Regions from separate parts of the Arthrobacter sp. Y3224198 genome, predicted to be linked through region 1. Evidence: predicted binding sites of a transcription regulator. Region 1 holds the regulator's gene; the other holds the start of a gene.
What was found. Region 1 encodes HrcA, which represses chaperone genes, less so after heat shock. Its sites were predicted from a motif close to TTNGCACTCGNNNNNNNCGAGTGCNAA; they were not measured.

Region 1 (9,620 bases):
CGCCCCCGTGGGCGACCCGGCCGCCCCGGCCCGGGCCATGATCTTCGACTCCGTCTACGACACCTACCGCGGGGTGGTCACCTACGTCCGCGTGGTGGACGGGTCCCTGTCCCCGCGCGAACGCATCCAGATGATGTCCACGCGGGCCAGCCACGAACTGCTGGAAATCGGCGTCAGCTCGCCCGAACCCACCCCCTCCAAGGGTCTCGGCGTCGGCGAGGTGGGCTACCTGATCACCGGTGTGAAGGACGTGCGGCTTTCCAAGGTGGGTGACACCGTCACCAACCTGGCCAAGCCGGCCACGCAATCGCTGCCCGGCTACGCGGATCCCAAGCCCATGGTGTTCTCCGGGCTGTACCCCATCGACGGCGCCGACTATCCGGTGCTGCGAGACGCGCTCGAAAAGCTGATGCTCAACGACGCCGCCCTGGTATACGAACCCGAGACGTCCGCCGCGCTGGGCTTCGGATTCCGGGTGGGCTTCCTGGGTCTGCTCCACCTGGAAATCACCCGAGAGCGGCTTGAGCGTGAGTACAATCTGGACCTGATCTCCACCGCCCCCAACGTGGAGTACGAGGTGACGCTGGAGGACAACAAGGTGGTCACGGTGACCAACCCCAGTGAGTACCCCGAGGGCAAGATCAAAGAGGTCCGCGAGCCGATGGTGGCCGCGACCATCCTGGCGCCCAGCGAATTCGTCGGCGCCATCATGGAGCTGTGCCAGTCCCGCCGCGGCGTCCTGGGCGGCATGGACTACCTCTCCGAAGACCGGGTGGAAATCCGCTACCGCCTGCCGCTGGCCGAGATCGTGTTCGACTTCTTCGACGTCCTCAAGTCCAAGACCCGCGGCTACGCCTCGCTGGACTGGAAGGCCGACGGCGAGCAGGTGGCCGACCTGGTCAAGGTGGACATCCTGCTCCAAGGCGAGCAGGTGGATGCCTTCAGCTCCATCACCCACAAGGACAAGGCCTACAGCTACGGCGTGATGATGACCGGCAAGCTGCGCGAACTCATTCCGCGCCAGCAGTTCGAGGTGCCCATCCAGGCCGCCATCGGCTCCCGGATCATTGCCCGCGAATCCATCCGCGCCATCCGCAAGGACGTGCTCGCCAAATGCTACGGCGGCGATATCAGCCGTAAGCGCAAGCTGCTCGAAAAGCAGAAGGAAGGCAAGAAGCGCATGAAGATGGTGGGACGTGTGGAAGTTCCGCAGGAAGCCTTCGTCGCGGCGCTTTCCTCAGACGAATCCAAGGACAAATCCAAGAAGTGACACCCAGCGCACTGCCCCTCGGAGACCCCGCACCGGCGGACGGCCTCCTCCCCGCACAGGCCGCGGACGGAGCCGCGGAACGGAACTTCGGACTCTACGTCCACATCCCGTTCTGCTCCGTCCGCTGCGGCTACTGCGACTTCAACACCTACACCGCCACCGAACTCGGCGGCGGTGCCTCCCAGGCGGCCTACGGCGCCACAGCCGCGCAGGAAGTAGTATTCGCTGCCGACGCGCTGCGCCTCTCCGGGATGCCTGATCGGCCGATGGGCACCGTCTTCTTCGGCGGCGGCACTCCCACGCTGCTCCCGGCCGAGGATCTGGCCATGATCCTGCGGACCGCCGTCGACCAGTGGGGGCTGAAGCCCGGTGCCGAAGTCACCACCGAGGCCAATCCCGATTCGGTGACGCCTCAGTCCCTGCAGCTGCTCGCCGACGCCGGCTTCACACGGGTGTCCTTCGGCATGCAGTCGGCCGTGCCCCACGTGCTGGCCGTGCTGGACCGCACGCACACCCCGTCGCGGGTGCCGCAGGCAGTGAAGTGGGCGCGCGACGCCGGGCTGCACGTCAGCGTGGACCTGATTTACGGCACCCCCGGGGAATCCATGGCGGACTGGAAGGTCTCCCTGGAAGAAGCGCTCAGCTACGAGCCGGACCATATCTCGGCCTACGCCCTGATCATCGAGGAAGGCACCAAGCTCGCCGCCCGGATGCGGCGCGGGGAGGTCCCGCCCATCGACGACGATGACCACGCGGACAAGTATGTCCTGGCCGATGAAATGATGACCACTGCCGGTTTGTCCTGGTACGAGGTCAGCAACTGGGCCCGCACCCCGGCCGACGAGTGCCGGCACAACCTGGCCTACTGGCGCAGCGATGACTGGTGGGGGATCGGTCCCGGTGCGCACTCCCACGCCGGCGGTGTGCGCTGGTGGAACGCCAAGCACCCCACGGCCTACGCCCAGCGGATCGCCGCGGGCGAGTCCCCGGCGGTCGGCCGCGAAACGCTCGACGCCGACACCCGGTACGTGGAAGACGTCATGCTGCGTACCCGGCTGGCCGAAGGGCTGGACCTTAGCCGCCTGCGCGAGCCCGGCCGGCTGGCCGTGGCCGGACTGATGGCGGACGGGCTGGTGGACCCCCGGGCCGCGCTGACCGGCAAGGTTCTCCTGACCGGCACCGGCCGCCTGCTGGCTGACGCCGTGGTCCGCCGGCTGCTGCCGGACTGAAACTGCGCCCGGACGGAAACCCGGCCGGAATAAGACTGCCTAAACAAACCGACTGCTTAAACCAAAACAGCCCCTGCCCATACGGGCAGGGGCTGTTTCCGCTATTTGATGCGGCGGAGGTTGAACGGGTAGCGGTACGGGCGTCCGCGGTTGCATTCAATGCCCGCGACCACCGAGGACACGGCCACGTAGACCCAGATCATGGCATTGAGGACCGCAAAGAAGCCGCCCACCACGGGGATGAAGGACAGGGCCCAGACGATCAGCGCCGCAATGCTGGGCGGCAGGGTGAAGTTCAGCGCTTCCTTGGATTCCTGCGCAGTGAACGGGCCGCGGTCACGGAAGACGAGGTAGATGATCAGTGAAGGAACAAAGGCGAGAATCCCGCCGAAGTGCGCCAAGGTGGCCCACTGCCGGTCCTCGGACGCGGTCAGCGGAAGCGCATTGGCCGGGGCGCCCTGATACACCGGGGGCTGGGAGGGTTCCTTCGGTCGGGGCGGGTGGTTCTGGCGTGTGTTGGACACGGCGTATATTCCTTTTGCTCATGGTGACTCAGGGTCGGTCCGCTACTACGTATTGACTCAAGGGTACTGTCTGGCGTGCTTTATAACGGAACGGCGACGACCGGTGAGTTGTACGTCTCATCCGGGCGCGGTCAGGAAATCAATCACTTCTTCCACCCGCCCGAGCAGCGAGGGCTCCAGATCCGCGTACGTGCGCACCTGGCCCAAAAGCTTCTTCCAGCCCATGGCAACGTCGGTGTGGTCCCGGTGCGGCCAGCCCAGTCCCTGCAGGATTCCGGTCTTCCAGTCCAGGTGCCGCGGCACCACGGGCCAGGCGCTGCGGCCGATCACGGAGGGCTTGATGGCCTGCCAGACATCGACATAAGGATGCCCGACTATCAGCACGTTCCCGGCGGCGCCGGGGCACGTCATTGCTTCGGCGGCGATCCGGGATTCCTTGGACCCCGGGACCAGATGGTCCACCAGGATCCCGAGGCGGCGGCCGGGGCCGGGGGCAAAGTCCCGCACAGCCGAATAGAGGTCGTCGACGCCGTGGAGGGGCTCGACGACGATTCCTTCCACCCGCAGGTCGTCGCCCCAGACTTTCTCCACCAATTCGGCGTCGTGCTTGCCTTCCACCCAGATCCGGCTGGCCCGGGCGGTGCGGGCCCGCTGGTTGGCTACCCGCACGGAGCCCGACGCAGTACGGGCCGGAGCCGCGTTGCCGGCCGGCGCGGCGGGAACCACTTCCACCGGTTCGCCTTCCAGCAGGAAACCGAAGCCGAGTTCGAAGGATTTGGTTTTCCCGCGCCGGTCCTCGAGCACCATCAGGTGCAGGCCGCCGGATTTCTCCACCCGGACCACGGCGCCCACCCACCCGGAGGCCACATCTTCCAAGACCAGGCCGGTTTCGGCTCCGACTTTGCGCAGGACGGTCCGGGCCGGCGCAGTGATGTCCTGCGGACCCCAGGAAAAGCTGGACACGGAAATTGCCTCACTCAGGTGCTTGGTCGGGCTCGATGCCCGCGGCTGGCCACGGGTTTACTCAATGCTAGCAACGCCGTTGATCCGTATTAGACTTAGCACTTAGGCACTGTGAGTGCTAAGCGGGGCGCGCTCCGCAGGCCGTGCAGTCCCGTCCGCCAGGCCCGCCGATCAACCCGACGGACCATCCGCCGACCAACTGGGAGGGAAAACCATGAGTGAGCCACGCCGACTCGAGGTCCTCCGCGCCATTGTTGAGGACTACGTCCATTCGCGCGAACCGGTCGGTTCCAAGGCACTGGTGGAGCGGCACCAGCTGGGCGTCTCCTCGGCCACCATCCGCAACGACATGGCTGCCCTTGAGGAAGAGGGGCTCATTACCGCCCCGCACACGTCGGCCGGCCGGATTCCCACGGACAAGGGCTACCGGCTGTTCGTCGACCGCATCTCGGACGTCAAACCGCTCTCAGCCCCCGAACGCCGGGCCATCTCCTCCCTGCTTGAGGGTGCGGATGACTTGGACGACGTCATGGACCGCACCGTGCGGCTGCTGTCCCAGCTGACCAACCAGGTGGCCGTGGTGCAGTACCCGCATCTGGGCAACGCCAAGGTGCGGCATATCGAATTCGTGCTGCTGGCACCTGCCCAGGTGCTGGTGGTGCTCATCTCCACCACCGGACGCGTGGAGCAGAGGGTCATCACGGTGCCGCAGGCAGTCACCGAACCGGACCTGCTGGACCTGCGCCACCATTTCCTCTCTGCCTTGGCCGGCACGCCGCTGAGCAGCATCACCAGCCACCTCACAGAAGCGCTGGCCACGGTACCGGCAGCCAGCCGGCGGGTAGCCAATGCCTTGGGGAACTGCCTGGAAATGCTGGCCGGAATCAACCGGGAAGACCGCATGGTTATGGCCGGCACGGCCAATCTGGCCCGCTCAACGGTAGACTTCCCGCTGACCATCGGACCGGTCCTGGAAGCCCTCGAGGAACAAGTCGTGATGCTGCGGTTGTTGTCCGAGATGGAGCAGGACGCCCGCGGCGTCGCCGTCCGGATCGGGCGCGAGAACCCGCATGGCGGACTGTCGGAAGCATCGGTGGTGGCCACCGGGTACGGACCGGACGCGTCGGCGAAAGTCGGCATCCTGGGCCCCACCCGGATGGATTACCCCACCACCATGGCTGCGGTCCGGGCCGTGGCCAGGTACCTCTCCCGCATACTGAACAACTAGTCCGGCGCGCAGCAGCTGCGGCGCCGTCCCGCCGGGGACATCCGGCGGACCACAAACAACGCCTCCGGCACCGGAGGCAGGCAATACAGGAAGCGATGTGCACGAGTGAGCGATCACTACCAGGTTCTGGGTGTCGGACGAGACGCCACCGGTGAAGAAATCAAGAAGGCGTACCGGAAGCTTGCCCGCAAGCTGCATCCGGACGTGAACAACGCTCCGGGTGCTGCCGACGAGTTCAAGGCCGTAACGCACGCCTACGAGGTCCTCTCCGATCCGGAGAAGCGCCGCATCTACGACACCACGGGCAACGAGAACGGAACCGACAACGGGTTCGGCGGCGGAGGTTTCGGCGGCCAGGGCTTCGGCTTCCAGGACATCTTCGACACCTTCTTCGGTGGTGCCGCCCCCGGCGGCGGACGTGGCCCGGCGTCCCGTGCCCGGCGCGGCCAGGATGCGCTGATCAACGTGCGCATCGACCTGAAGGATGCCGTCTTCGGCATCAACAAGAAGATCGACGTCGACACCGCCGTCGTGTGCCCCACCTGTGACGGTTCCTGCTGCCAGCCGGGAACCTCGCCGCGTACCTGCGATATCTGCCACGGCACCGGTCAGGTCCAGCGAGCCGTCCGTTCCATCCTGGGCCAGGTCATGACCTCCGCGCCCTGCGGCACCTGCAACGGCTACGGAACGGTTATCCCGGACCCCTGCCACGAATGCTCCGGTGAAGGACGCGTCCGCAACCGCCGCACCCTGAACATCAAGATCCCGGCCGGCGTGGCTACCGGTACCCGCATCCAGCTCAGCCAGCAGGGCGAGGCGGGCGTTGCGGGCGGGCCCTCGGGCGACCTGTACGTGGAGATCCGGGTCAACAACGATCCGACGTTCCTCCGGGAAGGCGACGACCTGCACGCCACCCTCACCGTGCCGATGACCGCCGCCGCCCTGGGCACCACCGTCACCCTGGACACCTTCGACGGCGAGAAGGAAATCACCGTCAAGCCCGGAACGCAGTCCGGTGAGGTATCCGTGCTGAACGGGTTGGGTGTCACCCACCTCCGCGGCCACGGCCGTGGCGACCTGCGGGTCCACCTGCACGTGGAAACCCCGCAGAAGCTGGACTCCGAACAGGAAGAGCTGCTGCGCAAGCTCGCCCACCTGCGCGGGGAGGAATACAGCGAGGGCCGGCTGAACAGCTCCGGCACCGGCGTCTTCGCCAAGCTGCGGGACCGGCTGGGCAACCTCTAGCATGACCAACCCGATCTTTTTCGGCGATCCGGCACAGGTGGCAGCTGCACATCCCGGCGGAACGTTCCGCTTGGAGGGCTCCGAAGCCCGCCACGCCGTCGCCGTAAAACGGATCAGTGCCGGCGAGGCCGTGGATGTTGTTGACGGTGCCGGACGCCGGATCACCGGCACCGTCACGGAAACCGGACCGTCCCTGCTGGAGCTCGCGGTGGAAGCCGTGACCGAGGAACCTGCTGACGCCGAGCGTTTCATCCTCGTCCAGGCCCTCGCCAAGGGAGACCGGGATGAGCAGGCCGTCGAAGCTGCCACGGAGCTGGGTGTGGATACGGTCATTCCCTGGCAGTCGGACCGCAGCATAGTCCGCTGGCGTACCGAAAAGGCCGCCAAGGGACAAGCCAAGTGGCAGGCCCTGACCGCTGCGGCCGCCAAACAGTCCCGGCGCTCCCGCATTCCCGCCGTCGAGCCGGTCCTGGACAGCAAGGCACTGGTGCGGCGCCTCGAAGGGCTGGACCTGGTCCTCGTCCTGCACGAGGAAGCGGATGCTCCCTTGTCCGGAGCGGTTGCGGAAATGGTCCGGCGCCGGGCGGCATCGGACGCCGGATCCGCACCTGCGGACATTGCCGTGGTGGTGGGACCGGAAGGCGGCATCAGCCCGGCTGAACTGGAGCAGCTGCGCGCCGCCGGGGCAGTGGCTGTCCGGCTGGGACCGCATGTGCTGCGGTCCTCCACCGCCGGGCCCTCGGCCCTCGCCGTGCTCAACCAACTGCTGGGCCGCTGGTAGAAGGAGGAACCGGGCAGCCCGGGGCGGACCGGGTCCCGCCGGCTCAGTCTTCGGGTGACCCCGGCGCAGCCGTGATGGTGATCCGCTTGGAGTCGCCGGCGGCTTCACTTCCGGCGTAGAAAACGCTGATGCTGTATTCGCCCGGCGCAAGGGTGGAGGAGAAGCTGAAGGAACCGGTCTCTCCCACGGCTGCGTCCAGCGTGACCTTGCCGGAGGCGACAGCATCCGGAGACGGCCTTCCGGCCACTACCGGCTCGGCACGCCAGTGCAGCTCGGATTCCCGGGCCACGGCCGTGCCGCTGACGTTGAGGCCGGTGCCGCGGGCCTGGGATTCCTGCGGGTCGATAATCCAGATGGGCGCCGTCAGGGCCGGGTCCCGGCGCAGCGGCCCGTCCAGGGATTCATGGCCGAACGCCTGGTAGCCGGCCTTGCCGTCCACGAGGATGACGACGGAGCTTTCCTGCCCAACGGCCGTCAGCTTGGCATTGGCGGCCGCGGCAGTGGCGGTGTACACCAGCTGCTGCACGGCCCGGTGGGCCATGCCGGCATCAAGGGAACCCTTGAAGGCGTTGGAGGAAATGTCCACGGTGATGACGTTCGTGTTCGAAATGGAGGCGGTTACGTTATCTGCGGGATGCCAGGGCGTGAAGTAATCCTGGTCCAGTGGCTTGCCCGCGGTCATGGCCTTGACGGCTTCGCCGATCGGATCGCCGGTGTTATCCGAGTGAAGGAACTCACGGTACAGGCTGACCGTGGCCTCATTCAGGCCGAGCCAATAGACGGGCATCAGGGTGTCGGTGACGCCGGCCTCGGCCGGCGGGGAGATGGTCATGGCCGCACCCTTGGGCGCCTGGCCGGCGGCAAAGGTGGTGGGCATGGTGATGGTCGGATTCTCGGCCACCACGCCGCACCCTTCCAGCATCAGCGTGCCGGCGGCCAGTACCGAAACCGCCAGCAGCAGCCGCCCGCGGAAGCCGGGGAGGGAGGAAGCATGGCGGAGTTTACCGGCGGACATCGACCCTCCTTCAAGGCGTTGGTAAAAGGTACGTGTTCAACCTTTGCATACGGCATCGGCCCGATCCGTACCGTTCACCGGCCCTCGGCCGGACTGAAACACGATTGAGACATCACCGTTGCGGTGCTGAGATAAACCTGCCGCTCCTCCGTCCGGGGACGGGCACATCAAGTAAGATTTAGGTAGCCGGCAGGGAACGCAGGGAAATAAACGTCCGTGCCGCGGTGTTTTTTACAAGGTGTCGTTAAAGACATACGGCGCCGGCACCACCGAACCGCACAGCACCACTGAACTGCACAGCACCACCTGATACCGGACTCTGTAAGGGGCGATGAAAGGCCTGGGAAGGCCGTATATATGACCGAATCTTCAATGGAAATCGGCACCATCCGACTGGACACCCAGACAATAGTCTTCGATTCCACGGAACACATGGTCCAGTCGCTGGGGGCCAATGACGAGGCCCTGCGGATCATTGAGGCGGCCAACCCCGCGGTGAGCCTGATGGTACGGGGCAACGAACTGTCCGTGTCCGGACCGGCAGCCGACGTGGAGCAGACCGTCCGGCTGGTCAACGAAGTCCGCGTCCTGGCCCGGAACCAGACCCGCGTCACGCCGCAGGTCCTGGAGCAGCTGATCAGCATGCTCCGTGAGCAGAGCGCCCACCGGCCGTCGGATGTGCTGACGCAGAACATCCTGTCCACCCGCGGCAAGACCATCAGGCCCAAGACCCTGAACCAGAAGAACTATGTGGATGCGATCGACCGCAACACCGTGGTTTTCGGCATCGGCCCCGCAGGCACGGGCAAGACGTACCTCGCCATGGCGAAGGCAGTGCAGGCCCTGCAGCAGAAGGAAGTAAACCGGATCATCCTGACCCGGCCGGCCGTGGAGGCGGGGGAGCGGCTGGGTTTCCTGCCCGGTACCCTGAGCGACAAGATCGATCCGTACCTGCGTCCGCTCTACGACGCGCTGCACGACATGATGGACCCGGAGTCCATCCCGCGGCTGATGGCAGCGGGCACCATCGAAGTGGCACCGCTGGCGTACATGCGCGGGCGCACTCTGAATGACGCCTTCATCATCCTGGACGAAGCGCAGAACACCACGCCGGAACAGATGAAGATGTTCCTGACCCGCCTGGGCTTCGGTTCCAAGATGGTGGTCACCGGGGACGTGACCCAGGTGGACCTGCCCGGCGGCACCGCGTCCGGCCTGCGCATCGTGCACGACATCCTCGGCGACATTGACGACGTCGCGTTCTCTGAACTGCAGGCCGCCGACGTCGTCCGCCACCGCCTGGTCAGTGACATTGTCACCGCCTACAGCGAGTGGGACGAAGCGCGGCGCAGCCGCGGCGGACAT
Region 2 (20,479 bases), on a different contig from region 1:
CCCGCGCGCCCAGCGCCTCTACCGCTGGTTCGGCTTCGAACAGATCCACATCCGGCCGCGCTATTACCGCGACGGCGCCTCGGCGCTGATCATGCGCCTGCCACTGGCCGCCTGGACCGGGGCGCCTGAGACTGACAAGAACGTGAAGGACAGCAAATGAACCGCACCGAACCTCTGGTGCTTGGCATCGAATCCTCCTGCGACGAAACCGGTATCGGCATTGTCCGGGGTACGCAGCTGCTGACAAATACGGTGTCCTCCTCCATGGACGAGCACGTACGGTTCGGCGGCGTCATCCCCGAGATCGCCTCCCGCGCCCACCTGGACGCCATGGTCCCGGCCCTGCAGGCAGCGCTGGCCGAAGCCGGCGTGGCACTTGCGGACCTCGATGCCATTGCAGTTACCTCCGGCCCCGGGCTCTCCGGCGCGCTGATGGTGGGCGTCAGCGCCGCCAAGGCCCTGGCCCTGGCCACCGGCAAGCCGCTGTACGCGATCAACCACCTGGTGGCCCATGTGGGAGTAGGCGTGCTCGACGGCGGTGCGCTGCCGGACAACCTGGGTGCGCTACTCGTGTCGGGCGGGCATACCGAGATCCTGAAGGTCACCTCCCTGACCTCCGACGTCGAGCTGCTCGGGTCAACCATCGACGACGCCGCCGGTGAGGCCTATGACAAGGTGGCCCGGATTCTCGGGCTGGGCTACCCCGGGGGACCGGCCATTGACCGGCTGGCCCGCGAGGGCAACCCGAAGGCGATCCGCTTCCCGCGCGGCCTGACCCAGCCCAAGTACATGGGGTCTGCCGATGAGCCGGGCCCGCACCGGTACGACTGGTCCTTCTCCGGGCTGAAGACGGCTGTGGCCCGCTGCGTGGAGCAGTACGAAGCCGCCGGACAGCAACTTCCGGTGGCCGACATTGCCGCGTCCTTCCAGGAAGCCGTGGTGGACGTCATCACCGCCAAGGCCGTGCTCGCGTGCACCGAGCATGGCATCACCAATCTGCTGCTGGGCGGGGGAGTGGCAGCCAATTCCCGGCTCCGGGCCCTCACTGCGGAGCGCTGCGCCGCCGCCGGTATTTCGTTGCGGGTGCCGCCCATTTCGCTGTGCACCGACAACGGTGCCATGGTCGCGGCCTTGGGCGCCCAGGTAGTCATGGCCGGCGGGGAACCGTCGGGCATCGGGTTCGGCACCGACCCGTCCCTGCCGGTCACCAGCATCCACCTGGCACCGGCAGGCGTCTGACCGGCAGCCCCTGCAAACGCACGAAGGGCCCTATGCGGAATCCGCATAGGGCCCTTCGCCGTATTTGCTGCCTACGCTCCGCGCAGCGCCTTGATGCCGTCGAACACCACCGCACGCAGGTCGCCGTCGTTCTCCGCGGCGATCCGGCGCTGCCGCTGGTAACCGGCTCCGCGCTCGATGATGGTCCGGACGTCGGCCAGCTCCGCGCTGCAGCCCAGCTCCGCGGCCACCGGTTCCAGCCGGGGCAGCACGTCCTCGAGGAGATGCTCGGTGACCAGCTTTTCGTTGCCGGCGGCATCGAGGATCACGATGGCTTCGAGTCCGTACCGGGCCGCCCGCCACTTGTTTTCCTGCACATGCCACGGCGGCATGGTCGGGACGCTGCCGCCAGCGTCGATGATCGAGGAGAACTCGTGCACCAGGCACTGGGTCAGCGCCGCAATGGCGCCCACGTCGCGGATGTCCGCCAGCCCGTCGCAGACCCGCATCTCAATGGTGCCCAGGCCCGGGACCGGCCGGATGTCCCAGCGGATTTCACTGATGGAATCGATGACGCCGGTGGTGAACATGTCCGCTACGTAGGCTTCGTACTCGTCCCAGGAACCAAACTGGAACGGCAGCCCGGCGGTGGGCAGCTGCTGGAACATCAGCGCACGCTGGGACGCGTAGCCGGTGTCTTCCCCGGACCAGTACGGCGAGGAAGCCGAGAGGGCCTGGAAGTGCGGGAAATAGTTCACCAGGCCGTCCAACACCGGCAGCACCTTGTCCCGGCTGTCCAGACCCACATGGACGTGCACGCCGTAAATCAGCATCTGCTGGCCCCACCACTGGGTGCGGTCAATGAGTTTGGCGTAGCGTTCCTTGTCCGTGACGGGCTGGGACCGCGGGGCACTGAAGGGATGGGATCCGGAGCAGAACAGCTCCACGCCCATCGGGTCGGTCACCCGGCGGACCGCCTCGAGCGAACGGGTGAGGTCCGCCTTGGCCTCGGCCACCGTGGTGCACACCCCGGTCACCAGCTCCACGGTGTTTTCCAGCAGCTCCTGCTTGATGTGCGGGTGCTCTTCATCGGCCCGAAGTGCAGGATCGTTGGCGTTGACACCGGACAGCACCTGGTCCGCTACTGAGACCAGGTCGCCCGTGCGGCCGTCCACGAGGGCGAGTTCCCACTCGACTCCAAGGGTTGACTGCGCGGACTTGGCGAACTCGATTTCCAAACTGTCTCCTGCTTCATGCATTACCAACTAACAGCGCCCGGACCCGCATCTTTGCGCTTGAGAACCTTCCCAATCCTATAGCGGCGGCACACTTGGCCGGACCTGTGACGCAAAACGGGACGGGTCCCTCCCGGCAGCCATAATGGAGGGATGCCGATCCTGAACAAAGACATGACCCTGTGCATTTCCCTGGCCGCCCGGCCGAGCAACATCGGAACCCGTTTCCACAACTACCTGTATGACCGGCTCGGGCTGAATTTCGTCTACAAGGCCTTCGCTCCGGCGGACCTTGCGCAGGCGATCGCGGGGGTGCGCGGGCTGCCCATCCGCGGCTGCGCGGTGTCCATGCCGTACAAGGAGGACGTGATTGCCCTGGTGGACAGGATGGACCCCTCGGCCCGGGCCATCGATTCGGTGAACACCATCGTCAACGACGACGGCGTGCTCACCGCCTACAACACCGATTACCTGGCCATCGCCCGGCTGCTGCGCGACCACAGCGTGCCCTCGTCGCACTCGGTGCTGCTGCGCGGCTCCGGCGGAATGGCCAAGGCCGTGGCCGCGGCCCTGCGGGATGCTGGCTTCTCCGACGTCACCATTGCGGCACGCAACGAGGCCGCCGGGCGGGCGCTCGCGGACCTGTACGACTTCGCCTGGCAACCGGAACCGGGCAGCTCGACGGCGGACCTGCTGATCAACGTGACACCTCTGGGGATGGCCGGGCAGGACGAGCATGTGCAGTCCTTCACCGACGACGCGGTGGCCGCCGCCAAGGTGGTGTTCGACGTCGTCGCCCTCCCGGCGGAAACGCCGCTGATTGCCGCGGCGCGGGCGGCCGGCACACCGGTGATCACAGGAGCGGAAGTCATTGCCATCCAGGCCGAGGAGCAGTTTGTCCTCTACACGGGAGTCCGGCCCACGCCGGAGCAGGTGCGGGAAGCCAGCGAGTTTTCCCGTTCCTGACCGGCAAGGCCCCGGCCGACAGCGGATCCGGCGGCTTCCAGCTGACCTAGGCCGGCGACACCGGTTCCACCACCAGAGCCACCCGGTCCTCCCCGATGCGGGTGAGGACCAGCGTGGCCTTGTTTTCGCCTTTGTTCCCGCCCTTGCCGGAACCGGCAAGCAGGGTCCTGCGCAGCTCCTCCGGCGTGACGGACATGCCCCGTTTTTTGATGTCCAGGACGCCGATCCGGTGTTCCTTCACCCAGGACTTCAGCGCCTTCACGTTGTACGGACGCACCTCAAGGACACGGTAGGCGCGGGCAAACGGGGTCTCACGCAGTTCGGGAGCGCAGATGTAGGCAATGTGCGGATCCAGCAGGTGCCCGTCCAGGGTGGAAGCGACGTCCGCCACCAGCCCGGCCCGGATCACGGCGCCGTCGGGCTCGTAAAGATAGCCCTCGGGCGGGCCGACGGGCACGTCCTGGCTGCCGGCGTCGTAATCCACCGGCGAGGTCAGCTCCGCTGCCCCATGCGGACCGATGACCAGGGCGGCGCGGCGGACACCGCTGCGGCGCAGGGCGTTGAACCACAGGGTGGCTTCGGTGACGTCGCCGTCCACGGAAACCCACTGCGCCTCGCAGTTTGCCGGCAACGCTTCATGGGGGATGCCGGGCCCCATTTTCACGCCCACGGGAAGCCCCGAGTCGGCCAGGGACTCCACGAAGGAAAGCGGCGGGGAAAACGCCTCCGGATCGAAGATGCGGGTGGTGCCGGACGTTGACGTGGTCCGCCGCGCGGGATCCAGCCACACGCCGTCGAACCCGGCCAGGTCGAACTCCTCGGCCTTGCCCTGCACCACGGTGGCCTCGGGCCACGGCATCAGGTTGATCGTGGCTGCGGCGGCGGTGATCTCATCCAGCTCGACGGCGGTCACCTGCCGGTCCAGGGTGGCCAGGGCCAGGGAATCGGCGCCGATCCCGCAGCCGAGGTCCGCCACCTTCACCAGGTCCGCATCCTGGTAGCGACGGGCGTGCAGGGCGGCCACGTTGAGCCGGGTGGCCTGCTCCAACCCCGGGGCCGTGAAGACCATGTGTTCGGCGAACGGGCCGAACTTCGCGCGGGCCTTCATGCGCAGCTTGGCCTGCGTCAGGACGGCGGCCACCAGCTCGGGGGAGTGCCCGGCCTTGCGCAGATCAGTGTTCAGCTTCAGCGACTCGGATTCCAGATAGGGCGGAAGCGAGTTCAGCAGCTGCCATCCCTCGGGGGTCAGAACATGGGCAAGGGAAGTATCAGGCATGCCCTCCAGCCTAGTTCTTCTGTGCTCCGGCACGTTAGCTGTAGGTTAGGCGGCATGAGGAAGATCTCCGCCGAGCCGCTGGCCGCGCTGCGGGCCCGGACCAGTTACAAATGGCAGACCTATCCGGCGGATGTACTGCCATTGTTCGTGGCGGAGATGGACTACCCGCTGGCCGGACCGGTGCAGCAGGCGGTCATTGACCGGGTGCTGGCGTCGGACACGGGCTACATTGCCGGACCCGAACCGGTCGCGGCGGCCTTTGCCGGCTTCGCGGCCCGCACCTGGGGATGGACGGTTGCTCCGCAGGACGTGCGCTGCACCACCGATGTCAGCGTGGCGATAGTGGAGTGCCTGCGGCAGACCGTTCCGGTGGACGGCAGTGTGGTCATCACCCCGCCGGTGTATCCGCCGTTTTTCGAGCTGCCGCTGGAAGCGGATGCCTCCGTGGTGGAGGTCCCCCTGCTGCTGACCGGCGAGGGCTGGAAACTGGACCTGGTGGATATCGAGCGGGCGTTTGCCCGCGGTGCCGATGCGCTGTTGCTCTGCAATCCGCACAACCCGCTGGGCCTGGTGCACTCCGCCGACACCCTGCGGGCGCTCGCAGACCTGTCCGCGAAGTACGGGGTAGCCGTCATCAGCGACGAAATCCATGCTCCTCTGACCTATGCCCAGGGCTCCTTCACTCCATACCTCACTGTCTCGGACAATGCCCGCGAATACGGGCTGTGCGTGACTGCTGCCAGCAAGGCCTGGAACATAGCGGGCACCAAGTGTGCGGTGATGGTGGCCGCGTCCAACCGCACCCGGCTGCAGCTTGCGTCCATGCCGGCGGAAGTCTCGGCCCGCACCAGCATCCTCGGGCTGCATGCCTCGGTTGCCGCCTACAACGACGGCGGTCCCTGGCTGGTCGGGGTGATGGAGTCCCTGGCGGCGAACCGGTCCCTGCTGGGCGAGTTGCTGGCGGACCGGCTGCCAGATGTCGGTTACCGTCCGCCGTCGGCCGGGTACCTGGCCTGGTTGGACTTTGGCAGGGCCGGCTGGGGCGACGATCCCGCCGCTGTGGCCTTGGAACAGGCCCGTGTGGCCCTGGAAACGGGGATGCGGTTCGGCCGGCAGGGCAGGGGGTTTGCCCGATTGAATTTCGCCTGTGCCCCGGATGTCCTCACCGAGGCCGTGGACCGGCTCGCGGCAGTGACCGTCTGAAGCAGTAAAGAGCCGTCTGAAGGACGTGCGCGTTGTCCGCGCCCAGGCATAAACCGCCCAGGCATAAACACTGCCGAGGGCGCCTAGGCGGCCGGGGCGAGGATGCTCAGCTGTCGCGGGGCAAGGGTCTCTGCCGCCGGGCCAAAGGTCAGCACCGGCAGCTCACCTGTCTCGGAACTGCGGGCCAGGCCGGCCAGCGCACCGTCGGTGCTGCTGGCCATCGTCAGGTCCAGCACCACGTTCAGGCCGGGGTGGGCAGAGTTGGCGCGTCGCGCCAGGACGTACAGCACCCTGCAGTTCTGTTCAGTAACCCTCCCGCGCACCACCACCCGCGCCTGCCGGCGGTCCAGGTCGAGCCGGATTGCAACGCGCAGCCTGGGTTCCATGGCAGGTCCTCTCTGTTGATGCGGGGTCTATCAACGTAGGAGCGTGCCCTGGAGCTGCGCAATGCCCGCGGCCGATACTGCTCCTGGGACCGGTGCACTTTGTTGACGGATGCCATGATTCCCGGTATCGCAAGCCCGGTCGATGGGTAGTTCTACCCATCGACGCTTTTGGCCTCCCGTCATACGTTGGGATCGAGACCTCGATCAGGGAGAACAACCAATGCCGCTACACGGCCGCCCCACCGGGCAGGGCAGCACAGGGCAAGGCAGCACGCCGGAAAGCCGCGGGCGGCGCCGGGTTGCGCACCCGCAGCCAGCCTCGCCCTTTGCTGCCCGCAACCGCGCCTCGGGCGTGCTTCCGGAGGCAGTGGACACCCTGACGCTTTCCGTACAGGCAGTGGAGCTGCTCGCGGCAACGGTCAGCCGCGGGGGACTCGACCGGCGTCGTCGTCGGGCACAGCCCGCGGCTGCAGCAGAACTGCAGGAAGCGGGACTGTTGACCGCCGATGCTTTCCTGACCGGCAGGGGACACCGGATGGTCACCCCGTGGCGCCTGGCCGAGCGCAGGCTGGCACTTGGCAGCCGCAGCCCGGGGAACAGTACGAGGCTGGACATCTGGACCGGCGACGGCACGGCGCTGCTGCTGTCCGGATCCGGAACCGGCACGGGGCAGGAGCAGCTGTCCCTTCTCCCGCTGCCCTCCCTGACCCCGGCGCTGGCCCGCCGGACCGCTTCGCCCGAATCCGGTATTGCCGGCGGCTTCACGTCAGGGGAACGCCAGGTCCTGCTCCTCGACGGACAGGAGTACGAGGACCGCATCGCCGGTGCCCGCGTTCCGGTGCCGGAAGGAGCAGGCGCGCAGGTGCAGGCCCTGCTCGAGGCGGACTGGACCGAATGGACCCTGACCGACCAGTCCTCGGGGGAAGGGTTCAGCTGGATCAGTGCGGAAGGACGCGAGCCCCATGCGGCGGACCTGCTGCCCGACGGCGGCACGGCAGTGGAAGCCATCGCGCCGTCCACGCTGCAGGACATCCTTATGTGTATTGTCTACGCCGTGCCGGAACAGCCGGCTCCCGCAGCGCAAATCGGGCGGCCCGCACAGGCGGCGCAGGACTGGTCTTTGCAGCATCACTAAGAACTTGAACGACAAGGGGGAAACAGGGACATGCTGAACGGCTACGACGTGAACACCGAAGGGTGTGCGCGGGTGCTTGCTGAGGTCGAGGACGACCCGGCCAGACAGGAAGCGCTTGCGGCGGTGCAGAACGGCATGGCTGAAGCCCAGGGCGCCTGCAGCGGCGGAACCGGCGCAGTGGCTGAGGCTCTCGGACAGCTGTGGCTCAACACGCTGGCGTTGCAGGCCGAAGCGGCGGAGGCCCGGATATACAACGCCGTGGCAGGAGTCCGGGAGGCGGTAGCCATCATCGCCGAAGCTGACGTGTCCATGGCCGACCAGGCGCGGGCAAGCCTGGCTGAAGTGCATGAGGGTATCTTCCAGGCCCCTCAGCTGAGCGGAGGCCTCTGATGACCATCGATACATCGGGTCTTTTCGGATGGGTGTCCCCCGATGCGGTTGAGGGTGCGGTGCCGGCGATCGGCAAGGGCGGAACGGCCTATTTGCAGAGTGTGGAGGCTGCCGCTGACACGTGGCGGCAGCTGAACACGCACTACCAGGGTGAAGGCGCGGCAGAAATCGTCGAGGTGTTCGGCACGGTGACGCCCCACGCGGAGCTATTGGAGCAGACAGCGCGAGAGGCAGGCCAAACGCTGCTGGACTTCGCTGCGGGGATCCGCTGGCTCCAAAGCCGCCGGGATCAGCTGATGCCCCGGGTACACGCGGCCAACTCCCGCGCCGATGCAACGCAATGCCTGGCACCTGCCGACCTGACCACGCCCCAACCACCGGTGGATTTTATGCTGCCTGCCGAGGTGGTGAAACTCGCGAATGACTACCGGGCGCTTGAGGACGAGACGGCTGCAAAACTCCTCACCGTAGTCGCCGGGGACAACGCGGCGGTCAACCTGGCCACGGACAAGGCCGGTACCGCCCTGCTCGGCCTGGTGGGCGCCGCCGGCAAGGTCGTTACATCACGCCAGACAGTAGTGAAAGTACCCACTCCCGTCCCGGTTTATGTCCGCTACGAGACGCAGGCCGAGAGGGAACGGCACATGGCACGGGGCCGTTGGGTAAAGGATGGGCAATGGAAGATCAGCCCGGTCACCCTGGTGGACCTGCGACCCCAACCCAGCCGGTTCCTGTACAACCACTCGGATCTCTACAAGAACCGGGTGGAAAAGAACCGGTCCAGGTGGGCTACTCCCACCGGCGACTTCTCGGACCTGTCAAAGACGGCCAAGGGCTTCAAAGTCGGCGGCGGTGTACTGACCGTGGCCACGGCAGGCCTGACCATTGCGGACGAACGCCAGGACGCCTACAACGAGCTGCTGCAGGCGAATCCCGGCATGGATCCCGCTGAACTGGATGAGCGTGCCAACGCCATGGGGGCCGTGAAGGGCGGGACCAAGGCGGGAATTGACCTCGCCGCAGCGGGTACGGGGGCGATGATCGGCACGGCGATCGGTGGACCTGTGGGGACGGTAGCCGGGGCCGCGATCGGCATTGGAATCTCATACTTCACCTCGGTGGAGTTCGATTTCCTGGGTGGCAAATCGGTTAAGGATGCCCTGGCGGACAAGGCCATGGATGTGGTGGATGACTTCATGGAGTCGGACATCATGAAGTCGGATGCAGGGCAGGCCGCCCGCAAGGCAGCGGACAATATCGCGGATGTTGCAGGGAAATGCTGGGATAAGCTTTTTGGCGGTTAGCCGGTAGTTTGTGATGGGAAGCACTACGGTGTGCTTCCCCGCGACAGATCCGCGTGGCAGGCTGCCGCGCAGCGGACAGGGGGGACGGTATTGGAATCCGAAAGCAGCGAGTGGGCATTGTTTGCCATCATCTTCCCGTGGGGGTTGCTGCTTTTTGTCGGCGGAATCCTGCTCTACCGCAAAATCTTCGTGGGTTTGATCGTCCTCGACGGTTTCTTACCCGGTAAGCCCTCGCTCGCCTGCACCTATTTGGGCGCATGGCTAATGCTGCTGTCAGCGTCGGACTTCGTGCCGGAGGTCGAGGCGGTCTCGGTTCCCTATACCCTTCTTATGTTCGCCTGCCAGGGCATCGGAATGCTCGGCTGGCTGTGGATGCCCAAGTTCCTGCAACCGGAGTGGATGAAGGAAGGGGACCGGCTGATGGCCCGCGGTGAGGACCGCTACACCCGGGAGTTCCTGAACGGGGGAGGAAAGTCATGACGACGGCTACCGAGGGTTTCAGCTACGAGCGCCGTGACGGGTTCGGGCTGCCCCGCCCGGACCGCTGGGAGCGGGTCGAGGCGCCGGCGGGCATGTTGGCGGTCGCCCATCCGCCCGTCCCGGCGGAAATCTTCCGCCCGAACCTGGTGCTGCGGTGGGCACCTGCCGCCGGTGTGTCGGTAGGGCGGTATGCGACGGCGGCCCTCGCCTCGACGCTGGAACAGATGGACGATGCGCGGATCATTGCCCACGAGCTCTGGTCCCACACTGCCGGCGGCAGGGCGTTTCCGGGGCGGCGCCAGCGGTTCCTGCATCAGGTCGGGGTGCATCCGGTCTGTGTTGACCGCTGGATCTGGATTGCCGGCGGGTACGCGCTGGAGGCGACCGCCAGCTATGCGGTGGAGCAGCACACCGGCATGAAGCTGCTGTTCGAACAGATGATCCGGGATATCACCGTGGACCCGGCCGTGCTGGACGGCACGTCCGTCGCCGACTTGGAGATCAAGGATCTGGACCGCATTGCCCCCCGGGAGCCCCGGCGCGATGAGTTTGCGTCCCGTTGGCTGGGCACCGACGTCGAGGACCTGTCCGGGGTTGCCGGCGCCCAGCCGTACCGCGAAACGGGGGCAGTATTTCCGATTGCCTCCCTTGAACTGCTGGATACCCTCGCGGACAGGGCCCGGCTGGGCCGGTTCCAGCGGAAGGAAGCCGCCGCGCGGCAGCTGCAGTCTGCCGGGCTGCTCACAGCGGAGGGCACGCTGACCTCTGCCGGCGAGCAGTTCCTGACACCCACCCGCGTGAGTGATGCAACGTTCCTGGTGGACGCTGCGGACGGGGCCGGGGGATCGGTGATGCAGGCGTGGATCGGAGGCGGCCTTGCGAAGGTGACAACGGCGCCGTCGCTGTTTTCCGGCTCCCGTGCATCCGGTCCGGAGCTGGGTTCCGACGAGTTGTTCGTTCGCCTCATCCAGGCCAATGCCGTACCGAAGCTGATAGCGGACTGGGCGGGTTTGTCCCCGGCCTGGAGCCTCCCACACGCGCCGCTGCTCCTGCCGAAGCAACATTATCTGGCCCGTCTGGGGGACGCGGGGACCATTGCTCCCAAGGACCTGGACGAGGGCGGAACACGGATGTGGAAGCAGCCGTGGACGCAGTGGCAGGTGGTGGAGGAGCGCACGGGCGGATGGTTCGGATGGGTGAATGCGGGGCCCGCTGGCCAGTACCGGCTGACGCCCGGCCAGGGGGATAACGTCTGCCTGGAGCCGATGTCCTCCGCCGTCGTCTGGGACGTGCTGGTCCGGTTCATCCATGCCTCCGTGGAGGGCGCCCCGCTCCTGCTTCCGGAAGTGCCGGGTTTCAACGGCTAGGCGAAATACACGCCGATCCGGTTGCCCTCGATTTCCTCGATCCGGATATCGATGTCATAGATGTCCTTCAGGACCTCGGGCCGCATGATTTCCGCCGGCGGGCCCTGATGGACCAGGCGGCCTTCGCACATGGCGATGATGTCGTCGGAGTAGCAGGACGCGAAGTTGATGTCGTGGATGACCAGCACCACCGTCTTGCCGAAGTCGTCGGTGAGCCGGCGCAGCAGCCGCATCATTTCCACCGAGTGCTTCATGTCCAGGTTGTTCAGCGGCTCATCCAGCAGCAGGTAGTCGGTGTCCTGCGCCAGCACCATGGCGATGAATGCGCGCTGGCGCTGGCCGCCGGAGAGCTCGTCCACGAACTTGTCCGCCAGGGCGGTCAGGTCCAGGTACTCCATGGCGGTGTCGATGTGGACCTTGTCCTCCGGGCCGGGGCGTCCGCCGTTGTGCGGGTAGCGGCCGAAACCGACCAGGTCCCGCACGGTCAGCCGGACGGTGAGCTGGTTGTCCTGGCGCAGGATCGCCATTTTGCGGGCGAGGTCGCGGCCGGGGGCGGACACGACGTCGAGCCCGTCCACCGTGACCGTCCCCGAGTCCATCCCCAGCAGCCGGCTGATCATGGAGAGCAGCGTGGATTTCCCGGCGCCGTTGGGGCCGATGATGGACGTGATGCCGCCTTCCTTGATCTCGCAGCTGACCCCGTCCACCACGACGGCGGATGAGTAGCGCTTGGTCACGCCGGAAACGGTAATCATGATGCGGGGCCTTTCGGGCGTTGCAGCGGGGACGCGGTCATTTCACCGATCCCCGCAGGAGCAGGATGAGGAAGACGATGCCGCCCACGAATTCGATGACGATGCTCAGGGCGGTATCGAAATCGAAGATCCGCTCCAGCACCAGCTGGCCGCCCACCAGGGCAATGATGCCCAGGAGCACGGCTATCGGCAGGACAGCGGCGTGTCGGAAGTGGGCGCACAGCTGGTAGGCGAGGGACGCGACGAGCAGTCCGAAGAACGTCACCGGGCCCACCAGTGCGGTGGAGACGGCCACCAGTACGGAGCAGATCACCAGGGTGGCGGTGACCGCGCGTTTGTGGTCGACGCCGAGGTTGATCGCCGTCTCCCGTCCCAGCGCCAGGACATCGAAGGAGTGGCGCATGCGCCAGGCAATGACGGACACTGCGGCGACGGCCACGGCGGAGTAACCCAGCAGTCCGGCGTCCACGTTGTTGAAGCTGGCGAAGAACAGGTCCTGCAGGATGATGAATTCGCTCGGGTCGATCAGCCGCTGCAGCAGCGAGGAAAAGCCGCGGAACATGGTGCCGAAGACAATGCCCACCAGCAGCATCAGGTGCAGCGATTTTCCGCCGCCGGTGAAGAGCCACCGGTAGAGCAGGAACGAGAATCCCACCATCAGCAGCACCTCGAGGGCGAAGCGGACGGGGGCACCCAGGGACAGCAGGGCTCCGCCGCCCAGCGCGAAAACCAGGACGGTCTGGATCAGCACGTAGAGTGCGTCGAAGCCCATGATCGAGGGGGTGAGGATCCGGTTGGCGGTGACCGTCTGGAACAGCACGGTGGAGACGCCGACGGCGTAGGCCACCAGGATCATCGAACCCACCTTCACGGCCCGGCGGGGCAGGATGTAGCCCAGGTTGCCGCGCAGTTCGATGGTCATGAACACCGTCACGAGGACGGCGGCGACCACGCCCAGGGTGATGATCCAGAATGCTGCCGGTACGGACCGGACCGGCCGGCGCCGGTGTTCGGTCACCGCTGCGGGCAGGGCACTGGGGGAGGCTTCAGGCACGGGAACCCCGTTTGCGCAGGAGGAGGTACAGGAAAATGACGCTGCCGACGGCGGAAACCACCACGCCCACGGGAATTTCATAGGGGTAGCGGATGGTGCGTCCGATGATGTCGCACACCAGGACGAATCCCGCACCGAAGACCGCTACCCAGGGGACGGCCCGGCGCACGTTGTCGCCGATCAGCAGGGAAACCAGGTTGGGCACGATCAGGCCGAGGAAGGGAATGGACCCCACATTGACCACCACCACGGCGCTGATCAGCGAGACGATGACCAGTCCCAGGGCCATCACCCGGTTGTAGTTCAGCCCCAGGTTGGTGGTGAAGTCCTGTCCCATGCCCGCTACGGTGAAGCGGTCGGCCGCGAGGTAGCCGACCAGCGCCAGTGCCCCCACGATCCACAGGAGCTCGTAGCGGCCCCGCAGGACGCCGGAGAAGTCGCCGATCATCCAGCTGTTGAGGGTCTGCAGCAGGTCCGTGCGGTAGGCGAAAAACGTGGTGACGGCGGAAATGACCCCGCCCAGCATGATGCCCACCAGGGGGACGATCAGGGTGTTGCGCAGCGGTATCCGGCGCAGCACCAGCAGGAACAGCGCGGTGCCGGCGGCGGCGAACACGGCGGCCGTGGACATTTTCAGGAACATGGACGCGCCGGGCAGCAGGACGGTCACGGCCAGGATGCCCAGCTGGGCCGATTCGACCGTTCCCACCGTGGAGGGTTCAACGAACTTGTTGCGGGCCATGAGCTGCATGATGAGGCCGGCAATGCTCAGCGCCACACCCGCCAGGATGATGCTCAGCGTGCGCGGCAGCTGGCTGGCCCAGAACAGCATGCGCGTGGTGGGGTCACCGCCGAGCAGTGAGGACAGCGACAGGTCGCCCACGCCTACGAAGAGGCTCACGGCGGCGAGGACAACGACGGCGCCGGCACCGGCGGCAAGTCCGGCTGCGGAACGCACAAAGCGCCGCCGTTCCGTGGAAGCGGCGGCGGGCGCGGGTGCCGGGTGTTTGGCGGGCACGGCGGTGGCGGTCATAGGGAGTCCAGTTCCTCCGCGGCCCGGCACGGGTGCCGGGCCGCGGAGTGTGAAGAAGTGCGGCTAGAGAGCGTCGTGGATGGTGGAAACCATGGTCTCCACGTTGTTCAGGCCGTAGCCGACCAGGTACCAGCTGGCGGAATCCAGCATGGTGATCTTGCCGTTCTGTGCAGCCTTGGTGCTCTGGACCAGCTCGTTGTCCAGCACGGCGGAGGCAGCCTGTCCGGATTCGCCCACGGCCACGTCGCGGTCAATCACGAACAGGTGGTCCGGGTTGGTGTCGGCGATGTAGTTGAAGGAGACGGACTCGCCGTGGGTGCCTTCGGACTTCACTTCGGAGGCCGGTTCCACGCCGAGCACGTCGTGGACGATGCCGAAGCGGGAGCCGGCGCCGTAGGCGGTCATTTCGCCGCCGCTCGTCATCACGATCAGGCCGTTGCCCGCATCTGCAGCCAGCGTCTTGGTGTCCTCGACCTTGCCGTCAAGGGCGGAGAGCTTCTCTTCGACGAGGTCTTCCTTGTCGAAGATCTTCCCGATGGTCCGGGTGTTTTCCTCGAAGGAGTTCCACGCATCGGCGTTGTCCACGCTCAGGTCGATGGTCGGGGCAATCTTGCTCAGTTCCCCGTAGGAGTCGGCAACGCGGCCGGAAATGATGATCAGGTCCGGAGCCTCGGCGCTGATGGCCTCGAAGTCCGGCTCCTTCATGCTGCCGATCTTGGTGACGTCGTCGGCACCGTATTTGGAAAGGCTCTCGGGGAAGTTGGCGGCCGGTACGCCGTCGACGTCGATGTCGAGGGCGTCCATGGTATCGAGCGCGCCGAGGTCGAAGGTGTAGACGGTTTCCGGGTTCACCGGAACTTCGGTGCTGCCCTGGGCGTGCTCAACCGTCACGGTTGAGGCCTGTGTGGCCTCGGCATCGGCTTCTGCTGCATCGGTGGAGCAGGCGCTGAGCGCAAGGAGGGACACAAGGGCAGTGCCGGCCAGCAGGCGGGACTTGGTGATCATGGGGGCTCCGGTAAGAGTCGATGTACCCGTTCAGGGAATAGGGCACAGAAATGTTTTCTAATGATGCGCGCAGATGAAAACTATCGGGTTAGGTGAGCCTAAGCAAATCCCGTGTCGGGAGATATCGGCCCTTCACGGGTCGGGGCGGCGGCCTTGGACGGTGTGCCTGGAGGCGTGGCGCGCCATGGACCCCTGTCCGGCGCTGGCACTCACCTTGACCGAGTGCTAACCGTTGCATAAAGTCTGACTTAGCACTCCGAACGTGAGGGTGCTAACTCCCGAAGGGACAGCGCGAACCGGCACCGCGACGACGGCCAGCGCCAACCGACGGCCCCATTCCGTTAGAAACTACGCAAAGGAGAGCCCGAGTGTCGGTCTCTATTAAGCCCCTTGAAGATCGTATTGTTGTCCGCCCGCTCGAAGCCGAGCAGACCACTGCTTCCGGCCTCGTTATCCCGGACACTGCCAAGGAAAAGCCCCAGGAGGGCGAAGTAGTTGCAGTTGGACCCGGCCGCGTTGACGACAACGGCAACCGCGTTCCGGTTGACGTTGCCGAAGGCGACGTAGTCATCTACTCCAAGTACGGCGGAACCGAAGTCAAGCACGGTGGCCAGGAGTACCTGGTGCTGTCCGCCCGCGACGTGCTGGCCGTCGTCGTAAAGTAGTTCCCCCTGAAAACCCCGGCCACAATCCTGGCCGGGGTTTTCTGATGTAGGTGCAGATGTAGTTGTCGGAAAGGACACACACATGGCAAAGCAGTTGGAGTTCAATGACTCCGCCCGTCGATCGCTGGAAGCCGGCGTCGATAAGCTCGCCAACGCGGTCAAGGTGACCCTCGGCCCGCGCGGCCGCAACGTCGTCCTGGCCAAGACCTGGGGCGCTCCCACCATCACCAACGACGGCGTCACGATTGCCCGCGAAGTCGAGCTCGATGACCCGTACGAAAACCTTGGTGCACAGCTGGCCAAGGAAGTAGCCACCAAGACCAACGATGTTGCCGGTGACGGCACCACCACCGCTACCGTCCTGGCCCAGGCCCTGGTGAAGGAAGGCCTGCGCAACGTAGCCGCCGGAGCCGCTCCGGCCCAGCTCAAGCGCGGCATCGAGGTGTCCGTGGACGCCGTTGCCAAGCGGCTGCTGGAAAACGCCAAGCCGGTTGAAGGCAACCAGGTGGCCCACGTGGCCGCCATCTCCGCGCAGAGCACCGAGATCGGTGAACTGCTCGCCCAGGCCTTCGACACCGTCGGCAAGGACGGCGTGATCACCATCGAGGAATCCTCCTCGACGCAGACCGAACTGGCCATCACCGAGGGCATGCAGTTCGACAAGGGCTACCTCTCCCCGTACTTCGTCACGGACCCGGAGCGCCAGGAAGCGGTGCTCGAAGATGCACTGATCCTGATCAACTCCGGCAAGATCTCCTCGGTTGCCGAGTTCCTGCCGCTGCTGGAAAAGGCGCTGCAGGCCTCCAAGCCGCTGTTCATCATTGCCGAAGACGTCGACGGCGAGGCCCTGTCCACGCTGGTGGTCAACAAGATCCGCGGCACGCTGAACGTGGTTGCCGTCAAGGCTCCGGGCTTCGGTGACCGCCGCAAGGCCATGATGCAGGACATTGCGACCCTCACCGGTGCGCAGGTGGTCAGCCCCGACCTCGGCCTGAAGCTGGACCAGGTCGGACTGGAGGTCCTGGGCTCCGCCCGCCGGATCACCGTCACCAAGGACAACACCACCATTGTTGACGGCGCCGGCTCCGAAGCCGACGTCGCCGACCGCGTGGCGCAGATCCGTGCCGAGATCGAGCGCACGGATTCGGACTGGGACCGCGAGAAGCTGCAGGAACGCCTGGCCAAGCTCTCCGGCGGCATCGGCGTCATCCGCGTCGGCGCAGCCACCGAAGTTGAGCTGAAGGAAAAGAAGCACCGCATCGAAGATGCAGTGTCCTCCACCCGTGCAGCCCTCGAGGAAGGCATCGTGGCCGGCGGCGGTTCCGCGCTGGTCCACGCCTCGCAGGCACTGGACACCGATCCGGAGGTGCTGAAGCTGGAAGGCGACGCCGCCACCGCCGTCGGGCTGGTGCGCCGTGCCCTGGCCCAGCCGCTGCGCTGGATTGCCGAGAATGCCGGCTCCGAAGGCATGGTCGTTGTCGCCAAGGTTGGTGAGCTGAAGGTCAACAACGGCTTCAACGCCGCCACCGGCGAGTACGAAGACCTGATTGCCGCCGGCATCATCGACCCGGTCAAGGTCACCCGTTCGGCCCTGCGCAACGCCGCCTCGATTGCTTCGCTGGTGCTCACCACCGAAGCCCTCGTGGTGGAGAAGCCGGCCGAAGACGACGAAGACCACGGCCACCAGCACTAGCAGGTAAGCCGCCTCGTCAGGCACCAAGCCCCGCCCTGGAAACCTTTCCGCGGCGGGGCTTTGTGCTGTCCGGCTGCGGGAGCCGGCGCCGCAGCCGGTAAGCTCTTTCGGTTGTTTGTTCCACAATCTGAAAGGGCACCGGGTGCCGGAGAAACACACGCAGGACCGGACCGGGGGAACGCCCGACACCACGGCGGAGCGGCGGTACCGGCCGGAAGTGCAGGGCCTGCGCGCCCTGGCAGTGCTGCTGGTGGTGGTGTACCACGTGTGGCTGGACCGGGTGTCCGGCGGCGTGGACATCTTCCTGCTGGTTTCCGCGTTCCTGCTGACCGGTTCCTTTGCCCGGAAGGTGGAGGCGGGCGGCCCGCTGCAGTTGGGCCGGTACTGGCTGCACCTCTTCCAGCGCCTGCTGCCGTCCGTGGCCGTTGTCCTTCTGGCCGTGCTGGCGGCAGCCCGCCTGCTGCTGCCCGCCAGTGACTGGGGCGGCATCTTCCAGCAGGCGTGGTCCTCGCTCTTCTATGTGCAGAACTGGACGCTGGCCAACAGTTCCGTGGACTACTACGCCCGTGACCACAGCAGCGCCAGCCCGCTGCAGCACTTCTGGTCCCTCTCGGTCCAAGGCCAGGTATTCATTCTCTGGCCCCTGCTTTTTGCCGCTGCGGCCGCAGCCGCGGCCGCCTTCGGGTGGCGTTACCGGCTGGTCCTGCTGGGCGTTTTCGGTACCGTTTTCTCAGCCTCGCTGGTTTTTTCCATCTGGGAAACCGCCACCAACCAGGCCTATGCCTACTTCGATACCCGCACCCGCCTGTGGGAGTTTGCGCTCGGCTCGCTGCTGGCCCTGGCGCTGCCGTACCTTCGCCCGCGGCGCCTGGCCAGGATCCTGATGGGCTGGACCGGCGTCGCCGGAATGCTCAGCTGCGGTTTGCTGCTGCAGGTCCAGCAGCAGTTCCCGGGCTACATAGCCCTGTGGCCGCTGCTGTCCGCCGCACTGATCATCGCGGCGGGGGAAACCGGCAGCCGCGCCGGAGCGGACCGCTTCCTGTCCTCGCCCGCGCTGGTGAAGCTGGGCAACAACTCCTACGGCCTCTACCTGTGGCACTGGCCGGTGCTGGTCCTCTGGCTGGTGTATTCCGGCCAGGACGCCGCGGGCCTGGCCGACGGCGCGGCAGTGGTTGCGGTATCCCTGGTCCTGGCCGTGCTGAGCACCCGGTTCGTGGAAAAACCGCTGCGCAACCGGAGATGGAGCGCAGCCGGGCGCTGGCGTTCCGCCGTCGTTATTGCCGCGTTGCTGGCGGTGGTCGCCGCCCCGCTGTCCGCCTGGCAGCGCCAGGTGCACTCGAACCAGATCAAGGTCATGAGCCAGGGCGTCGCGGACAACCCGGGAGCCCTCGCTCTGGATCCGGCCTTCGTGCAGGCAGCGTCCACGGAAGCGGTGCTCAAACCTTCCGTCAGCGGTGTGGGCAAGGAATGGGCAGACTTCGACGGGGCGTGCGCGCCGGAGTATGCGCCAACCGATCCGCTGCTGGAAAAGTGCCTGGAGATCGGTTCGGCCGAAACCGCCGTGCGCACCATCGTGGTGCTGGGGGACTCCCACGCCCAGCAGTGGATGGCGGCGATGGGGCCGGTGGCGGAGACCAACAACTGGCACCTGGTCACCGTGCTGAAGCCCGGCTGCCGTTACGGGGCCGAGGTGCCTGAACGAAGTGACGAGTGCAACGCCTTCAACGCCGCGGCCGCCCGCTATGTCCTGGACACGGCCCCGGACGGCGTTTTCACCGTGGCATCGCTCACAAGGGAAAGCTCCCCGGACGAGATTCTGGTCCCGGGCTATGACGAGGGAATCCGGCCGTTCGCCGAGGCCGGCATCGATGTCATTGCGCTGCGCGACAATCCGCGTTTTGAGTACGACATGGTCAAATGCCTCGAAAGCCACCAGCTCGACGCTGAAAGCTGCGCCCTTCCGCGCAGCCGGGTGCTGGCACCCGTTTCACCGCTGGAGGGCTTGTCCGCGCGGATTCCTGGGACCGCCGCGGTGGACATGAGCGACCAGCTGTGCACGCAGGAGCAGTGCCCGGGCATCGTGGGCAACATGCTGGTGTACATGGACCACGACCACCTGGGCAAGACCTACCTGAAGACCACGGCGCGGGTGCTGTCCCAGCGCATTCTGGCCGCGACCGGCTGGGATGGCGTTCCCGTCCCGGCAGAAGGATACGAACCGCTGGAATAGGGGGATGGCCTCTTTCGTTTTAGGATAGGTACAGGCTAAATCGGGCCTTTTCCTTCCTCTCATCCCCCCGAAAGAGGCGCAGCTTTGAGTCAGCAGTACCCAGAACATGATCCGTTCGGCTTCGTCGGCCTGACCTACGACGACGTCCTCCTGCTGCCTGGCCCGACGGACGTCATCCCCTCCGAGGCGGACACCAGCTCACGCCTCTCCAAGCGCATCACCGTGCAGACTCCGCTGCTCTCGGCCGCCATGGATACCGTCACCGAGTCCCGCATGGCCATCGCCATGGCCCGCCAGGGCGGCCTCGGCGTGATCCACCGGAACCTGTCCATCGCGGACCAGGCGGAGCACGTGGACCGGGTCAAGCGCAGCGAATCGGGCATGATCACCAACCCGGTCACCATTTCCCCCGGAGCCACCCTGCGCGAACTCGATGACCTGTGCGCGCATTTCCGCGTCTCCGGCCTGCCGGTGGTCGATGAGGAAAACACCCTGCTGGGCATCGTCACCAACCGCGACACGCGTTTCATCCCCGTGTCCGAGTACCCGAACCGCAAGGTCGAGGAAGTGATGACGCGGATGCCGCTCATCACCGGCCGGGTGGGGATCAGCGCCGAGGAAACCGTTGAGCTGCTGGGAAAGAACCGCATTGAGAAGCTGCCGCTGGTGGACGACAACGGCAAGCTGCAGGGACTGATCACGGTCAAGGACTTCGACAAGGCCGAGCAGTACCCGCTGGCCACGAAGGATGACGAAGGCCGGCTGCGCGTCGGTGCGGCCATCGGTTTCTTCGGTGACGGCTACGAGCGCGCCATGGCCATGGTGGAGGCCGGCGTCGACATCCTGGTGGTGGACACCGCCAACGGCCACAGCGCGGGCGTGCTGGAAATGATTGCCCGCCTCAAGAAGGATCCGGCAGCCGCGCACGTGGACATCATCGGCGGCCAGGCCGCCACCCGCGAAGGTGCCCAGGCCCTGATTGATGCCGGCGCGGATGCCATCAAGGTAGGCGTGGGCCCCGGCTCCATCTGCACCACCCGCGTGGTGGCCGGTGTCGGCGTTCCGCAGATTACCGCCATCTACG

Region 2: groES (co-chaperone GroES) is a predicted target of HrcA. The motif match lies at 15,010-15,036, and genes of this name have one in related genera.

Annotation. Positions count from the first base shown of each region.
Region 1 covers NZ_JBNHFG010000005.1:100,334-109,953, forward strand. The annotation lists gene lepA (translation elongation factor 4) at 1-1,270, shown strand, start outside; gene hemW (radical SAM family heme chaperone HemW) at 1,267-2,499, shown strand; gene AC5RUF_RS04535 (DUF4870 domain-containing protein) at 2,601-3,023, opposite strand; gene AC5RUF_RS04540 (DUF3097 domain-containing protein) at 3,141-3,986, opposite strand; gene hrcA (heat-inducible transcriptional repressor HrcA) at 4,201-5,214, shown strand; gene dnaJ (molecular chaperone DnaJ) at 5,320-6,459, shown strand; gene AC5RUF_RS04555 (16S rRNA (uracil(1498)-N(3))-methyltransferase) at 6,461-7,240, shown strand; gene AC5RUF_RS04560 (GerMN domain-containing protein) at 7,284-8,255, opposite strand; gene AC5RUF_RS04565 (PhoH family protein) at 8,628-9,620, shown strand, end outside.
Region 2 covers NZ_JBNHFG010000007.1:74,659-95,137, reverse strand. The annotation lists gene rimI (ribosomal protein S18-alanine N-acetyltransferase) at 1-160, shown strand, start outside; gene tsaD (tRNA (adenosine(37)-N6)-threonylcarbamoyltransferase complex transferase subunit TsaD) at 157-1,239, shown strand; gene AC5RUF_RS06025 (glutamate--cysteine ligase) at 1,311-2,456, opposite strand; gene AC5RUF_RS06020 (shikimate 5-dehydrogenase) at 2,607-3,419, shown strand; gene AC5RUF_RS06015 (class I SAM-dependent methyltransferase) at 3,466-4,695, opposite strand; gene AC5RUF_RS06010 (MalY/PatB family protein) at 4,750-5,898, shown strand; gene AC5RUF_RS06005 (hypothetical protein) at 5,982-6,284, opposite strand; gene AC5RUF_RS06000 (hypothetical protein) at 6,505-7,419, shown strand; gene AC5RUF_RS05995 (hypothetical protein) at 7,450-7,809, shown strand; gene AC5RUF_RS05990 (hypothetical protein) at 7,809-9,113, shown strand; gene AC5RUF_RS05985 (hypothetical protein) at 9,204-9,593, shown strand; gene AC5RUF_RS05980 (hypothetical protein) at 9,590-10,960, shown strand; gene AC5RUF_RS05975 (iron ABC transporter ATP-binding protein) at 10,957-11,715, opposite strand; gene AC5RUF_RS05970 (iron chelate uptake ABC transporter family permease subunit) at 11,753-12,769, opposite strand; gene AC5RUF_RS05965 (ABC transporter permease) at 12,762-13,802, opposite strand; gene AC5RUF_RS05960 (siderophore ABC transporter substrate-binding protein) at 13,866-14,807, opposite strand; gene groES (co-chaperone GroES) at 15,176-15,472, shown strand; gene groL (chaperonin GroEL) at 15,555-17,165, shown strand; gene AC5RUF_RS05945 (acyltransferase family protein) at 17,308-19,395, shown strand; gene guaB (IMP dehydrogenase) at 19,480-20,479, shown strand, end outside.